Regions from separate parts of the Kribbella orskensis genome, predicted to be linked through region 1. Evidence: riboswitches for the same ligand, from Rfam matches in the RefSeq annotation. Region 1 holds a riboswitch; the other holds the start of a gene.

Region 1 (7,755 bases):
CATCCACCGGTGCGTCCATCCCGCCGTCCGAGCGTCCCGCGGTCGAGATGTACAACAACACCTCCCGCAAGGGGCTGGCCGAGGACGTCTCCATCCGCGCCCGGCAGGCCGGTTGGACCGTCGCCGGTGCCGACAACTGGCACGGCAAGATCGTCGGGAGCACCGTCTACTACCCGCCGGGCATGCAGAGCGAGGCAGCCCAGCTGGCCAAGGACATCGCCATCAGCCGGACCAAGGACGCCCTGGCGAACATGAAGAAGGATCGGCTCACCGTCATCCTGACCACGGACTACGCAGGATGAGCACTCCCGTACTGGCGACTGCGGCCGGGCGGGAGGGCTGGGAAGCGATCGTCGAGGATCCGGCCGGGGCGGTGATCGCCTCGGACTTCGACGGCACGCTCTCACCCCTGGTCGAGGACCCGGCGATGTCCCGGGCGGCCGACGGAGCACTGGACGCGCTGGCCCGACTCGCCCGCTCAGTGGGCCAGGTGGCCATCGTGACCGGCCGGCCTGCACTCGTTGCCACCGAGCTTTCCGGCGTCAGTGGACACCCCGGACTCGGGCGACTCGTAGTACTGGGTCATTACGGGCTTGAGCGGTGGGAAGCGTCTACTGGTGCTGTGACGAGCGACCCTGTGCCACCCGGGGTTGCGGTGGCTCGGGAGCGGTTGCCTGGTTTGCTGCAGGAGGCTGGGCTGCCGGACGCGTTCGTCGAGGATAAGGGCAGCTCACTGGCGGTTCACACCCGCCGGCTGCCGGAGCCCTTGCCTGCTTGGGAGGCCTTGCGTGCTCCGCTGACGGAGCTGGCCGAGTCCACCGACCTCCGGCTGGAGCCGGGCAACCTGGTCTTGGAGCTCCGCCCGCCTGGTATCGACAAGGGAGTCGCCATGCGGCGGCTGGTCGAGTCCACCGAGGCCCGCTCGGTCCTGTACGCCGGGGACGACCTAGGCGATCTTGCTGCCTTCCGGGCTCTGGATGACCTGCGCGGCGAGGGGCTGCACGCAGTACTGGTCGCTGCTCGCTCGGGGGGTTCGTCCGAGCTGGCGGATGCGGCTGACATCGTCGTGGACGATCCGGCCGGTGTGGTGACCGTGCTTACTGCTCTTTCCGACGCGATCGCAACCCGCTGAACGTCTGGCTGAGCGTCTGGCCAAGTGGCTGGACCGGGTGTTCGATGTAGTTGCCGTCCTTGAGACTTGCCAGCCGCTCGAACGGATTGCGCGAAGCGGGGCAGCCCGTGCGCAGCCAGGACCAGCCGGCGCCGAGGGCGTAGAGCGGGAGCATGGGAAGACCGAGCAGGCAGAAGTACTGCCAGGAATGCCGTTCCTCATGCTTGACCAGGAGCGGACGTCGGTCGAAGTACGCGCGGTCGTTCTTGGTCAGCACCAGGTTCCCGAGCGTGAACGCGCTGGCGATCGGGAACCCCAGCCGGTACCCGGTCGCGTAGAAGAGCCCGCGCGGCCCTCGGCTGAACTTTGCCCGCCCGATCACCCCGACGAGCACCCCCAACGCCGTCGACAGGTTCAGCACATTCCCCACCAACTTCACCCGCTGCCACCCCGACATCCCCTCACCCATACCTCCAGTATCGACTCCGATGTCTCGATGTCGCAATTCTTAGGACAGGGGCCTGATAGTCTGTGTCCTAAGAATTGCGACATAAGGACAGAGTGATGATCTACGCCACGCCTGAGCCGGACCCTGAGGATCAGCAGGTCCTGGAGCAGATCCATGGCTTCCGTACTGACTTGGCCGATGTGATGCGAGTGCCGAAGCGCTGGCTCGGCGGCCTTCGTCGCAGCATGCTCGGCCGTGCGATCCAGGGATCGAACAGTATCGAGGGCCACGAGGTCAGGCTGGATGACGCGGTGGCCGCCCTGGACGACGAGGAGGCGCTCAGTGTCGACGAGCGAACCTTCGCCGAGATCCGTGGCTACCGTCAGGCGCTTGGATACGTGCTGGCGATGGCGGGTGATGCCGAGTTCGAGCTCGACGTATCGGCGCTGCGCGGCATGCACTTCATGATGCTGAGTCACGACCTGTCGAAGAGTCCGGGAAGCTACCGGCAAGGCGCCGTCTACGTCCACGACGAGGCCAGCGGCCAGAACGTGTACGAAGGGCCGCCCGCGGAGCAGGTCCCCGCCCTCGTCGCAGAGTTGATGGACGGGCTGGGGAGCGACGGCGACGCGGATCCCTTGATCCGCGCAGCGATGGCGCACCTGAACCTGGTGATGATCCACCCGTTCCGTGATGGGAACGGGCGAATGGCGAGAGCGCTGCAGACGCTTGTCCTGTCTCGTGGCGGGATCGGTGAGCCTGCCTTCTCCGGCATCGAGGAATGGTTGGGCAGCAACGCCGAGGACTACTGCCGGGTCCTGGCCGCCACCGGCGACGGTGGCTGGCACCCTGATCGATCCGCGGCGCTCTGGGTGAAGTTCAATCTGCGAGCCCACCACATCCAGGCTCAGACCATCGCTCGCCGTTATCTGGAGGCCGGCCGGATGTGGCAAGCCTTCGACGACGTGATCAGTCAGTTCGGCCTGCCCGAGCGGGTCGCCGACGAACTGTTCGATGCTGCACTCGGTTTCCGCATCCGGCGCTCCACGTACGTTCGCCGGGCAGCGATCGAGCAACGCACCGCGACCCGGGATCTGGCCAGGCTTGCCGAGGTGGGACTGCTGGTCCCAGTCGGCGAGACCAAGGGGCGGCACTATGTGATGGGTGAGCGGCTTGCCGGCCTCCGGCAGGTGGTGCTGGAGAAGAGGGTGCCGTTGGTCGATCCGTATCCGTGGATGCGGGGACGGCTGGCGTCCGTGGCTACTCCGGTCCGCTAGTTGTCGGAGGCGTGAGTAACACTTGCGGGCGTGAGTTCGGTGGTGCGGAGATGGCGGGCGGCCTGGGCGGTGGATCCGCACACGGTGATCGGTGGGCTGCGCAAAGGGCCGGGCGACCCGGCGTACGTGTTCGACCCCGGCCGCCGTACGGTCTGGCGCGCCACCCGAACCCCTGAGGGACCCGTCCTGCTGAGACTCACGCCGTACTCCGGGGTGGGCGAGGTGGAGGCCGAGGCGTGGGGGCCTGGTGCGGAGTGGGCGTTGGACGGAGTGCCCGAGTTGCTCGGGGCGGCGGACAGCTGGGACGGGTTCGAGCCGTTGCCTGAGCACCAGCCGCTGGTGGACGCCGCCCGGCGGTTCCCGCACTTCCGGGTGCCGAGGACGCGCGCGGTCTTCGAGGCGATGGCTGCCGCGGGGATCGAGCAGGTCGTCACCGGCAAGGAGGCGTTTGCCGGGTGGCGGATGTTGCTGCGCGAGTACGGCGAAGTGGCGCCGGGGCCGGGTGCTCCGGACGGCCGGAAGATGATGGTGCCGCCATCGCCGGAGGAGTGGCGGCTGATTCCGTCCTGGCAGTGGTTGCGGGCCGGGGTCGAAGGACGCCGGTCGCGAGTGGTGATCACGGCGGCGACCCGGGCGGCCGCGTTGGAGCGGACACTGGAGCTCACCGACGGGGCTGAAGTGGAGCGACGGCTGCGGTCGTTGCCCGGTGTTGGTGTGTGGACTGCCGCGGAGGTCCGGCAGCGGGCTCATGGCGACGCGGATGCGTTTTCGTTCGCGGACTATCACGTGTCGCGGAACGTCTCGTACGCGCTGACCGGCGAGGAACTCGACGACGACGGCACCGCCGAACTCATCGAGCCGTACCGCGGGCATCGCTTCCGGGTCCAGCGCCTTTTGGAGTTGGCCGGCATCAGTCATCCGCGCTACGGCCCGCGCAAGTCCCTACCCACCCACACGCCGGGCGCCACGCATCGTCTTCGGTGAACACACCCGAACCTGGGCACTAGGGTCCGCATATGCGGATCAACGGGGACGGGCTCTACCTGGTGGCGGGCCTTGCCCTGCTCGTGGGTGCTGTGCTGCCCCGGTTGCTCCGGCGGTACGCGATCTCCGCGCCGATCGCCTTCCTGGGCGCGGGGCTGCTGCTCGGGCTGTTCGTCGATCGCAGCCGGCTGAGCCCGATCGCCGAGCCCAAGCTGACCGAACACCTCGCCGAACTCACCATCCTGGTCGCCCTGATGGGTGTCGGCCTCGCGATCGACCGCCCGATCGGCTGGCACCGGTGGAAAGTCACCTGGCGGCTGCTCCTGGTCGCCATGCCCGCCTGTATCGCGGCGGTCGCCGGCGCCGGCTGGCTGCTCGGCCTCGCACCTGCAACCGCGCTGCTGATGGGTGCGGTGCTCTCGCCGACTGACCCAGTGCTCGCCTCGGACGTGCAGGTGCAGGGGCCGACGACCGGCGAAGGCGCCGAAGCCGAGGAGGACGACGAGGTCCGCTTCGCGCTCACCTCGGAGGCCGGGCTGAACGACGGCCTGGCGTTCCCGTTCGTCTACGCGGCAGTGTTCGCCGCCACGAAAGGTGCCGTCGGCAACTGGGCGCTGGAGTGGTTCGCCTGGGACCTGATCGGCAAGGCGGTGATCGGCGTGGCCGTCGGTGTCATCGCCGGCCGCCTGCTCGGCCGGATGGCCTTCTCCGCGCCCTTGCCGAGTTTTCGGCTGGCCGATTCCCGGGAGCCCGTGCTGGCTCTCGCAATGACGCTGGGGGTCTACGGCCTGGCCGAGGTACTGCACGGCTACGGCTTCATCGCCGTGTTCGTCGCCGCCCTCTCGCTGCGGGCCGCCGAACGGGACCACGACTTCCACGAGGAGTTGCACGGCTTCGTCGAGCAACTCGAGCACATTCTGACCTGGGGGATCCTGCTCCTGCTCGGGGTGGCGATCACCGGCGGTCTGCTCAAACCGTTGACGTTGGCCGGCGCCGCGATCGGCGTACTGCTGGTGGCCGTGATCCGGCCGCTGACCGCCTGGGTCTCACTCCACGGAACGCCGCTGCGGCGATCCGAGCGCTGGGTCACAGCCGCGTTCGGAGTACGAGGGGTCGGGTCGGTCTACTACCTGGCCTATGCGGGGTCCGATTTCGAGACCGATCTGCCGTGGTTGTGGGCGACGGTCGGCTTCACGGTCGTGCTCAGCGTCGTGGTCCACGGCGTCGCGGCGACTCCGTTGATGCGGATGCTCGAGATCCGCCGCGACCGGGATTCGTGACGGCCTGATTCGTGACGGCCTGATTCGTGCGGGCGGGATTCGTACGCGCGGGATTCGTAAGGGCTCGGGCGGGCGGCTCGAGCCCGCGCCGGACCGCCGCGGCCGCGTGGATCCCGGCGGCGAACTCCTGTCGCACCCGGCGGGTGGCCAGGCGCAGTACATCGAATCCCCGGTGCCGCCGGAGCCCGACGACGCTCCTGTCGCCCGGAGTCTCGGCTGGGCACTGGAGCCGGCGGACCTTCCGGGAGCGCCGGGCGGGGTGAGATCCGCTGTCTCGCATGGTGGGAACGGCAGACACAATATGGACCCGATTGGGTAACCTCGTCAGTGCTCATCCAGAGGGACTGAGGGAAACGGCCCGTTGAAGTCCCGGCAACCCTCCCCGTTGACGTCTCGATCCGAGGCGCTCGCGGCGGAACGGTGCCAAATCCGTCCCGCGCCGAGATCCGGTCCGGGGAAGATGAGGAGGGAACCTCCATGAGCCTGACCGCCGCCGCGTCGACCCACACCATCCGCGAAGGTGCCTTCGGCAACGGTACGCACCTGAGCTGCCGCGCCTGTGGGGCGAAATCGCCGCTCGGTCCGTTCTACGCCTGTATGGAGTGCTTCGGTCCGCTGGAGGTCGGGTACGAGTTCCCGACCATCACGCGAGAGCAGATCGAGGCCGGACCCAAGAACATCTGGCGGTACCAGCCGCTGCTGCCGGTGCCCACCGACGTGGCGAGCTTCCCGAACACCGAACCCGGCTACACCCGGCTGATCGACGCCGGCAACCTGGCCCGCGAGCTCGGCCTGCGCAAGCTCTGGGTGAAGGACGACTCGGGCAACCCGACCCACTCCTTCAAGGACCGCGTGGTCGCGTCCGCCCTGAGCGCCACCCGTGAGCTCGGCATGAAGGTCTTCGCCTGCCCCTCGACCGGCAACCTCGCCAACGCCGTCGCCGCGGCCGCCGCCCGGGCCGGCATCCGCTCGGTCGTGTTCATCCCGCACGACCTCGAGCGCCCGAAGGTGATCACCACCGCCGTGTACGGCGGCACCCTGGTCGCCGTCGAGGGCAACTACGACGACGTGAACAAGCTCGCCTCCGAGATCGCCGGCGAGGAGGAGGGCTGGGCATTCGTGAACGTCAACGTCCGCCCGTACTACTCCGAGGGCTCGAAGACGCTCGCCTTCGAGATCGCCGAGCAGCTCGGCTGGCGGATCCCGCAGCAGGTCGTCATCCCGGTCGCGTCCGGGTCCCAGCTGACCAAGATCGACAAGGGCTTCACCGAGCTCGGCAAACTCGGCCTGGTCGACGCCACCGACTACAAGGTGTACGGCGCTCAGGCCACCGGCTGCTCGCCTGTCGCCCAGGCGTTCCGGGACGGCCACGACGTGGTCAAGCCGGTCAAGCCGAGTACCATCGCGAAGTCCCTGGCGATCGGCAACCCCGCGGACGGGCCGTACGTGCTCGACGTCGCCCGGCGTACCGGCGGAGTGATCGAGGACGTCAGCGATGAAGAGGTCGTCGAGGGCATCCAGCTGCTCGCCCGCACCGAGGGCATCTTCACCGAGACCGCGGGCGGGGTGACCGTCGCGACGCTGAGGAAGCTGATCGAGACCGGCCAGCTCGACCCTGAGGCCGAGACGGTGATCATCAACTCCGGCGACGGGCTCAAGACGCTCGACGCCGTGGCCGACCGGGTCGGCCCCAAGGTGACCATCCCCGCGTCGTACGACGCCTTCGTGAAGGCAGGGCTGCAGTGAGCATCAGCGTTCGGGTACCGACCATCCTGCGGCCCTACACCCAGGGAGCATCCGAGGTCTCCGTCGAAGGCTCGACCCTGAGCGAGGTGCTCGAGTCCCTCGACACCTCCTACCCAGGCATCAAGGGCCGAGTCCTCGACGACTCCGGCGAACTCCGCCGCTTCGTCAACGTCTACGTGGACAACGACGACGTCCGCTTCGCCGAAGGTCTCCAAACCTCGATCAAGGACGGCGGCCAGGTCTCCATCATCCCGGCCGTCGCGGGCGGTTAGTACTCCGGCCCACGCGGCGGGGGCGGTGGCAGGTTGTTCGGCCGGTGGCGGCTTGTAAGGGCGCTAGTCGGCGGACAGCCCGCTATCGGGTAGCGGGTGTGGGCGAGGTGCTCGGCGGTCGCGGTCGCCGAGCCGGGGGTCGTGTTCCTGCGCGGGGTGTCGGTGGTGCTTGGGGGCGGGCTCGCCGGGGGTGTGGGGCGGTACCGGGTGCGTGGCTCGCGGTGTGGTGGGGGTGGTGGAGGCGACTCGCCGGGGGTGTGGGGTCTGCGGGTGGGCATCGTGGGTGAGGATGGGGCGATGCGGGCTGTGGTGGTTGAGGAGTTCGGGGTGCTGCCGTCGGTTCAGGATGTGGCGGTGCCTGAGGCGGACCCGGGTGGGGTGGTTTTGAGGGTTGAGGCCACTGGATTGTGCCGGAGTGACTGGCATGGGTGGCAGGGGCATGACTCCGACATCGTGTTGCCGCATGTTCCTGGCCATGAGTTGGCCGGGACCATCGCGGCCGTGGGGGCTGGCGTTGCCGGGTGGAAGGTGGGCGATCGGGTTACGACGCCGTTCATCTGTGCGTGTGGGAATTGTGAGCAGTGCTTGGAGGGCAATCAGCAGGTCTGCCCCAATCAGCTGCAGCCTGGCTTTAATT
Region 2 (7,755 bases), on a different contig from region 1:
CAGCCATGGCCGGTTCGACAAGGCAGTGCGACTGCGGGGCCCGATCACCTCGGCCGATGGCGACTTCACCGCCCAGTTGCCGCTGAAGGGACTCCGGCCCGGCCAGCGCTACGACTACCGGATCGGCTTCGAGGACTCGTCCGGCCGGGTCGGCGAGACCGCCGAAGGCTCCTTCAGTACGCCGGGCCGCAACCGCCCGGTGAGCTTCGTCTGGACCGGGGACACCGCCGGCCAGGGGTACGGCATCAACCCCGAGATCGGCGGCATGGTCGCGTACAAGGCGATGCACCAGACCCGGCCCGACTTCTTCCTGCACTCCGGCGACAACATCTACGCCGACGGCCCGATCGAGGCCGAGCTGAAGGTTGCCGACGGCACCATCTGGAAGAACGTGGTGACCGAGGAGGTCTCCAAGGTCGCCGAGACGCTGGCCGAGTACCGCGGCCGGTACAAGTACAACCTGCTCGACCAGAACGTGCTGGACCTGTACGCCGACGTGCCGATCGTCAGCCAGTGGGACGACCACGAGACGCTGAACAACTGGTATCCCGGCGAGATCCTGACCGACGCCCGGTACACCGAGAAGCGGGTCGACGTGCTCGCGGCGCGGGCGCGCAAGGCGTTCCTCGAGTACCTGCCGATGACGCACCCGGCCGGGCGGAACCGGATCTACCGCAAGGTGAGCTACGGCCCGCTGCTGGACGTGTTCTGCCTGGACATGCGGACCTACCGCGGCGCCAACCCGGCCCCGGGTGTCGCCGGCCCGGTCGCGATGCTGGGAGCGGAGCAGGCCGCCTGGTTGGTGCGGGAGGTCGCTGCCTCGAAGGCTGCCTGGAAGGTGATCGCCAGCGACATGCCGCTCGGCCTGCTCGTCCCGGACGGCAACGAGATCGAGGCGGTCGCCAACGGTCTGGCCGGAGCGCCTGGCGGCCGTGAGCACGAGATCGCCTGGGTGCTGAGCCAGTTCAAGCGCCGCAAGGTGCGGAACTCGGTCTGGCTGACCGCGGACGTGCACTACTGCGCCGCGCAACACTACGACCCGTCCCGCGCGGCCTTCACCGACTTCGACCCGTTCTGGGAACTCGTCGCCGGTCCGGTCAACGCCGGCACCTTCGGTCCGAACGGGCTGGATTCGACCTTCGGCCCGAAGGTGGAGTTCGTGAAGGCGGCGGACTTCCCGAACCAGCCACCGAGCGGCGGCAACCAGTTCTTCGGCCACGTCGGGATCGACCCGCGCACCGAGGTCTTCACCGCGTCGCTGCGCAACCTCTACGGCAAGGTCCTCTGGAGCAAGGACCTGAACCCCGCCGGGAGGCACTGAGCACCTCAGGGGAGCGGCCCACTCACCGGTCCGGACGCCTAGCGCGGGATGCCGCCCGCCGAAGGTCCGGTGAGTGGGACGCGCAGTCGCCGCCTGCAAGGGAAAACCGGCGGAAGGGAGTCGGTACGGCGTACTAGGTTGGCTGGCATGACCTCCGAGTACCCCGAGAGCCGCCGCGACGAGAGCGTCGTCGAGACCCTGCACGGCCGCGAGATCGCTGACCCGTACCGCTGGCTGGAGGACCCTGACTCCACCGAGACCAAGGACTGGGTCCGCCGTCAGAACGAGGCCACCGAGACCGAACTGTCGAGCTACCCCGAGCGGGAGTGGTTCCAGCAGACGATGACCGCGATCCTGGCGCGCCCGCGGGCCGGCGTACCGGCTCAGGAGTCCGGCTGGTTCTTCGTCGGCCGCAACGACGGCACCCAGGCCCAGGACGTCGTATTCGTGGCCGACTCCCTGCAGGGGCTCCTCGACGGCGGCCGGGTGCTCATCGACCCGAACAAGCTCTCCGAGGACGGCACCGACTCCCTGGGCAGCTACACGGTCAGCCCGGACGGCCGGTACTTCGCGTACGGCGTGAACGAGAGCGGTAGCGACTGGATCACCTTCCGGCTGCTGGAGGTCGCCACTGGCGCCGAGGTGGACGACGTGGTCACCCAGGCCAAGTTCTGCGAGGCCACCTGGCTGCCGGACTCCTCGGCGTACCTGTACCTGCACTACCCGGCCAGTGGTCGCAGTGAGGGCACCGAGACGAAGGCGCTCGGCGGGGGCCAGCTGAAGCTGCACAAGGTCGGGACGCCGCAGGAGGACGACCAGCTGATCCTGAGCTTCCCGGAGAACGATCGGATCTTCATCGGGCCGGAGGTCTCCGACGACGACCGCTACCTCGTGGTGACGATCAGCGAGGGCACCGACCCGGCGGCGAGGCTCTGGCTCTACCCGATCACTGACGGCGGGCTCGGTGAGCCGATCAAGGTGATCGACGAGTTCCGCGACGAGTCCGCCTTTGTCCGCATGTCCGGTGACCGGCTCGTCCTCCGGACCGACCGGGACGCGTCGCGGGGCCGGGTGGTGACCTCGGATCTGGAGGGCACCTTCACCGACCTGATCCCCGAGGGCGAAGGTGCGCTGCAGTCTGTCAGCGGGACCGCGGCCGGTCTGGCCGTGCTGTCCCTGATCGACGCACAGCCGGTTCTCTCGCTGTACGACCTGGATGGCGGCAACCCGCGGGTGGTGCCGGTGCCTGGTGGGGGAGTAGTCGGCCTGAACGCGTCGCCCAAGCACAACGAGGTGTTCGTCGGCCTGTCGTCGACCACCGACCCGACAGTCTCGTACGTCGTCTCCGCGGCGTCGGGCGAGTTCCGCGCACTGCCTGAGCTCGTGACGGCCGGCGCGGGGTTCACCTCGCCGGAGATCACCGTCACCCGCCGGGTCGAACCGGGCCGCGAGGTGCCGTACTTCCTGATCAGCCGGGCCGACCTGACCTTCGACCAGCCGCGGCCCACGCTCATGTGGGGGTACGGCGGCTTCCGCATCCCGGTGCTGGCCGACTACCGGCCGGGGTGGCCCGCCTGGCTCGCGGCCGGCGGCGTACTGGTGATCACCAACCTGCGCGGCGGCGGCGAGTACGGCAGTTCCTGGCACGACGAAGGGCGGCTGGCGAACAAGCAGAACGTCTTCGACGACTTCATCGCGGTCGGCGAGCACCTGCAGAAGACCAAGGTGACCACGCCGCAGCAACTCGCCATCCACGGCCGCAGCAACGGCGGCCTGCTGGTGGGCGCGGTCATGACGCAGCGGCCGGACCTGTTCGCGGTGGCGCTGCCCGGGGTCGGCGTGATGGACATGCTGCGGTTCCACCTGTTCACCGTGGGTGCCGCGTGGGCGTCGGACTTCGGCCTGCCGGACGACGCCGCGCAGTTCGAGGACCTGGTCGCCTACTCGCCGCTGCACAACCTGCACGCCGGTACGTCGTACCCGGCGACGCTGGCCGTGACCGGCGATCACGACGACCGGGTGGTGCCGCTGCACAGTCACAAGTTCATGGCGACGCTGCAGCATGTGCAGGCCGGAGATCGTCCAGTGCTGAGCCGGATCGAGGTCAATACCGGCCACGGCTTCGGTAAGCCCGCGGCCATGGTCGCCTCGGAATGGGCCGACCTGCTGGCGTTCGCTGCGCATCACACAGGTCTGCGACCGCAGTAGCGGGGCAGACGCTCGCTAGTCCGGAGTGGCTGGTTCTGCTTCGGCGTATGCCGCTCACCGTGCAGGGCTGCAGCCGGACATCAAGCCTGGGTCTCTCCGAGCGGTGGAGCGGCTCAGGCGGTTGGCGGGTGGGTCACCAGATCTGGGGCGCCTCGAGGTCGCGGGGGTCGCCGACCGGCTGACAGCCGTGGGCGGACTCGACGTACTCCGACGCCGGGCCGGTCGTGGCGAGAGTGCGGACCGCGGTGACGAGGCGATCGACGTGCTCGCGGCTGGTACCGAGGCCCAGGCTGGCGCGGACGGCCGTGCCGTGCTCTGGGGACTCGGCGAGCAGGTGACCGACCAGCGGGTGGGCGCAGAACTTGCCGTCCCGCACGCCGATCCCGTACTCCGCCGAGAGCGCCGCGGAGACCACGGTCGAGCTGACGCCCTCGACGGTGAAGCAGACGGTGCCGACACGGTCCGCCTCGGCCCCGAAGATCGAGTACGTCGTCACGCCGGAGATCTGCGCCAGGCCGGTGCGGAGCCGGGCGAGCAGGCTGCGCTCGTGCTGCTCGATCGCCTCGCGGTGCTTGCTGATCGCGGCACAGGCCGCGGCCAGGGCGATCGCGCCGATGACGTTGGGGGAGCCGCCTTCGTGGCGCGGCGGGCCCTCGTTCCAGATGGTGGTCTCGGGGGTCACCGCGGCGGTGGCGCCACCGCCGTACAGGTACGGGTCGGCTCCGTTCAGCCAGTCGGCGCGGCCGATCAGGGCGCCCGCGCCGTACGGGGCGTAGAGCTTGTGGCCCGACAGGGCGACCCAGTCGACGTCGAGCTCCTCGATGTTGACCGGGCGGTGCGGCGCCAGTTGTGCCGCGTCGAGGCAGACCCGCGCGCCGTGGGCCTTGGCGACAGCGGCGATCTCGGCGATCGGGAAGATCTCGCCGGTGACGTTGGAGGCGCCGGTGACGACGACCAGCCGCGGGCCCTCGGGCGCAGTACGGAGTGCGTCGGCGACGGCGGTGACGGCTGCCGTCTGGGAAGTCGGGGCCGCGAGGCGGACGGTGCGCTCGGCCGGCCAGGGGAGCAGGGCCGCGTGGTGCTCGGACTCGAACACGATCACCGTCGCGTCGGCCGGCACCGCTCGGGCCAGCAGGTTCAAGGCGTCGGTGGTCTGCCGGGTGAAGATCACCTGGTCTGTGCTGCGGGCGCCGACGAAGGTGTGGACCTCGCTGCGCGCCCGCTCGTACCACTGGGTGGTGATCCGGGAGGCGTAGCCGTTGCCGCGATGCACCGACGCGTACGACGGGAGTGCTGCCTCGACGGCCGCGCGGACGGACTCGAGACAAGGCGCGCTGGCTCCGTGGTCGAAGTTCGCGTAGTCCGTCACCCGGCCGTCGGCCAGCGGTACGAGCAAGTCGGCCGCGACGGTTGCGGGGATGCTGCCGGAGGTGAGGCGCGCGGCTGCCGGACGGCTGCTCGCGGCGGAGTTGGCAGGCTCGAGGATGGAGAGGATCGACATGGTTCTGCTCCCGGGTGGTCCGCACTTGCCGATTCGGGGTATCCGAACGGCCGGGTCCTCACCCGGGGCACCCCACCGCGGAGGAGGGTTGCCGGCCAGCAAGCCGGGGCTTCGCGCTGGCACTCATGACCTGCCGAAGACGGTAACCAACGACCTCGTCCGTGCGCCAGCAGCTATCTCATTAGATGGGATAGCCAGACATACGGTGAGACGGCTCGGTGATTGCGGGGTCTGTCGGACCTGGGCGGCGGGGACGATGATGGCGGCATGATCGGACGACTTCACCACGTGATGATCGACTGCCCGGACCCTTCGGCGCTGGCGCGGTTCTACTCGGAGCTGACCGGGCTGCCGATCACCTACGAGAGCGTCGACTTCGTGGTGATCGCGACGAACGACACGACTTCGGGGCTGGCGTTCCAGCTCGCGCCGGATCACCGGCGGCCGGCCTGGCCCGATCCGGAGCGTCCGCAGCAGTTCCATCTCGACGTGATGGTCGACGATGTGGAGGCGGCCGAACCGCAGGTCCTGGCGCTGGGCGCCCGGAAGCTGTCCGGCACTGTCTTCGAGGACCCGGCCGGCCACCCGTTCTGCCTCATCCCGCGTCCCGGCTGGGCGCCCCCGGTCCATCCCGGCTAATCAGTTGGTGCGGGTGGCGGTCGGCGGGGGAGGATGCGCGGATGACCTGGACCGCGCCTGAGATCGAGCGACCCGAGGGTTCGCTGGTGGCACCCGAGCGGGAGTTGCTCGCGGGCTACCTGGACTTCTACCGAACGACGTTGCTCTACAAGTGCGCGGGCCTGACCGCTGAGCAACTGGCCGCCCGGCCGGCGCCGCCGTCGAACCTCTCGCTGCTCGGCCTGATCCGCCACGCCACGAAGGTGGAGCGCATCTGGTTCCGCATCCACTTCGCCGGCGACGACCCCGCCGAGCCCCTGTTCGCGCCGGAACTCGGGAAGGACGCGGACTTCGAACTGATCGACGCCAGCCGGGCGCAGGCGGAGTACGAGGCTCTGATCGCCGAATGGGCGCTCTCCGACAAGGCTGCCGAGGGGCACTCCCTGGACGACCGCTTCACCTTCAGCGGCGAACCCTCGAGTCTGCGGATGATCTACATCCACCTGATCGGCGAATACTCCCGGCACTGCGGCCACGCAGACCTCCTCCGCGAACAGATCGATGGCGTCACCGGCGCCTGAGGATTTAGACCTCCTGGGCAACTAATGTGCGGCGGGTGCCTTTTCCGTTAGCGCATCCGGCCGCCGTGTTGCCGTTGATGCGAGGCCCGCTGGTGGCGTCGGCGCTGGTGGCGGGTGCGGTCGCGCCAGATCTGCTGTACGTCGGTGCCGCCTACCGGTTCGCGACCATGTACATCGACGGGAACCTCACCATCACGCGGACGCACGAGTTCTCGTCTGCGTTCTGGCTGGACCCGTTCCTGGCTCTGCTCATCCTGCTGGTCTTCCAGCTGCTGGTGAAGCGGCCGCTGCTCGCCCTGGCTCCTGCCGCCCTCGCCGGCCGATTGCCGTCGCCTGCTGTGCGCCTCCGGATCCCCAGCCTCGTGCACGCGTTCTGGATCGTGGTGTCGACCGTGATCGGCGCGTTCACCCACGTTCTGTGGGACTCGTTCACGCACTACGACGGGTACTTCGTCCGGCACAACTGGAAGTTCTTCACCGCCGACATCACCCCGTTCTGGGAGGTCAACCGGGTGCTGCAGTACGCGAGCAGCGTAGGCGGGGTCCTGATCATCGCGGTCTGGTTGTACTTCTGGTGGCGCAAGACCCCGCCCAACCCGGTCGACGCCACCCGCTACGTCCCCGCACCCGCCCGGTACGCCGTACTGGTGGCGGTGGTCCTTCTGGCCGCGGCTGCTGCCGTGGTGGAGGTCGGCCGGGCCGAGGGTCCGCTGCTCGGTGAAGCGGCGGCCCGGCTGCTGCTGACCGGGGCCGCCTCGGGTGTGCTCCTGGCACTCGCCGGGTATGTGCTGATCTGGCACGCACTCCTCCTGAGGCGGCTTCAGCGGGAGTGGGTGGCTGGGTTGTGACGCCACGGATGGGACGGCGTGACCGGCGTGTGACACGTGTGACTCGAGTGGTAGTCGGGGTAGCCTGCTAGATATGGCGACCCGCACGTCTTCCCCGGCGCGGGCGCGGAAGTCGGCAGCCAACAGCCCCGGTTCGGGACGGTCGGCCGCAGGTGGACGCTCCCGACCGTCAGGAGCCCAGAAGCGTGGGCAGAGCGCGAGGCGCAGTGGTACCACCACTGCGCGCACAGCCGCGCCCAAATCGAGCGGCGCCGGTCCTTTCGCGGCCGCCATGCTGGCCCTCGGCCGAGGGCTGATCAAGTGCTGGATCGGGATCGCACACCTGCTCGGTGGCATGGTCCGCGGCATCGGTCACGGCGCCCGCGACCTGGACCCGGCCCACCGCCGCGACGGCGCGGGCCTCACCCTGATCGGCCTCGCACTGGTCGTCGCCGCCGCGATCTGGTGGAACCTGCCCGGTGCCGTCGGCGACGGAGTCCGTACTGTGGTCGCCGGCAGCGTCGGCATGCTCGGCTGGGCCGTGCCGCTGATGCTCCTGTTCGTCGCGCTTCGCACGCTGCGCCACCCGGACCGCAACGGCCCCGCCGGGCGCCAGGTGATCGGTTGGACCTCGCTGTCCCTCGGCGTGCTCGGACTGGTCCACATCGCCAACGGCCTGCCGCGTCCCGGCAACCCGGC

What was found. A riboswitch is a leader RNA that binds a small molecule or an ion and turns the genes downstream of it on or off. The one in region 1 is predicted to bind S-adenosylmethionine.
Region 2: it holds a riboswitch for S-adenosylmethionine, as region 1 does, so the genes downstream of both, EV644_RS06270 (aminotransferase class V-fold PLP-dependent enzyme) here and thrC (threonine synthase) in region 1, are expected to answer to the same signal.

What each region holds. Positions count from the first base shown of each region.
Region 1 is NZ_SLWM01000001.1:931,540-939,294, reverse strand. Features, by position in the region: gene EV644_RS46015 (LytR C-terminal domain-containing protein) at 1-302, shown strand, start outside; gene otsB (trehalose-phosphatase) at 299-1,132, shown strand; gene EV644_RS04560 (hypothetical protein) at 1,098-1,580, opposite strand; gene EV644_RS04555 (Fic family protein) at 1,676-2,836, shown strand; gene EV644_RS04550 (DNA-3-methyladenine glycosylase family protein) at 2,867-3,820, shown strand; gene EV644_RS04545 (cation:proton antiporter) at 3,853-5,100, shown strand; SAM riboswitch class I at 5,429-5,567, shown strand; gene thrC (threonine synthase) at 5,578-6,846, shown strand; gene EV644_RS04530 (ubiquitin-like small modifier protein 1) at 6,843-7,118, shown strand; gene EV644_RS04525 (zinc-dependent alcohol dehydrogenase family protein) at 7,416-7,755, shown strand, end outside.
Region 2 is NZ_SLWM01000002.1:244,796-252,550, reverse strand. Features, by position in the region: gene EV644_RS06280 (alkaline phosphatase D family protein) at 1-1,321, shown strand, start outside; gene EV644_RS06275 (prolyl oligopeptidase family serine peptidase) at 1,469-3,529, shown strand; gene EV644_RS06270 (aminotransferase class V-fold PLP-dependent enzyme) at 3,663-5,030, opposite strand; SAM riboswitch class IV at 5,047-5,161, opposite strand; gene EV644_RS06265 (VOC family protein) at 5,298-5,669, shown strand; gene EV644_RS06260 (DinB family protein) at 5,711-6,229, shown strand; gene EV644_RS06255 (DUF4184 family protein) at 6,265-7,077, shown strand; gene EV644_RS06250 (FtsK/SpoIIIE family DNA translocase) at 7,349-7,755, shown strand, end outside.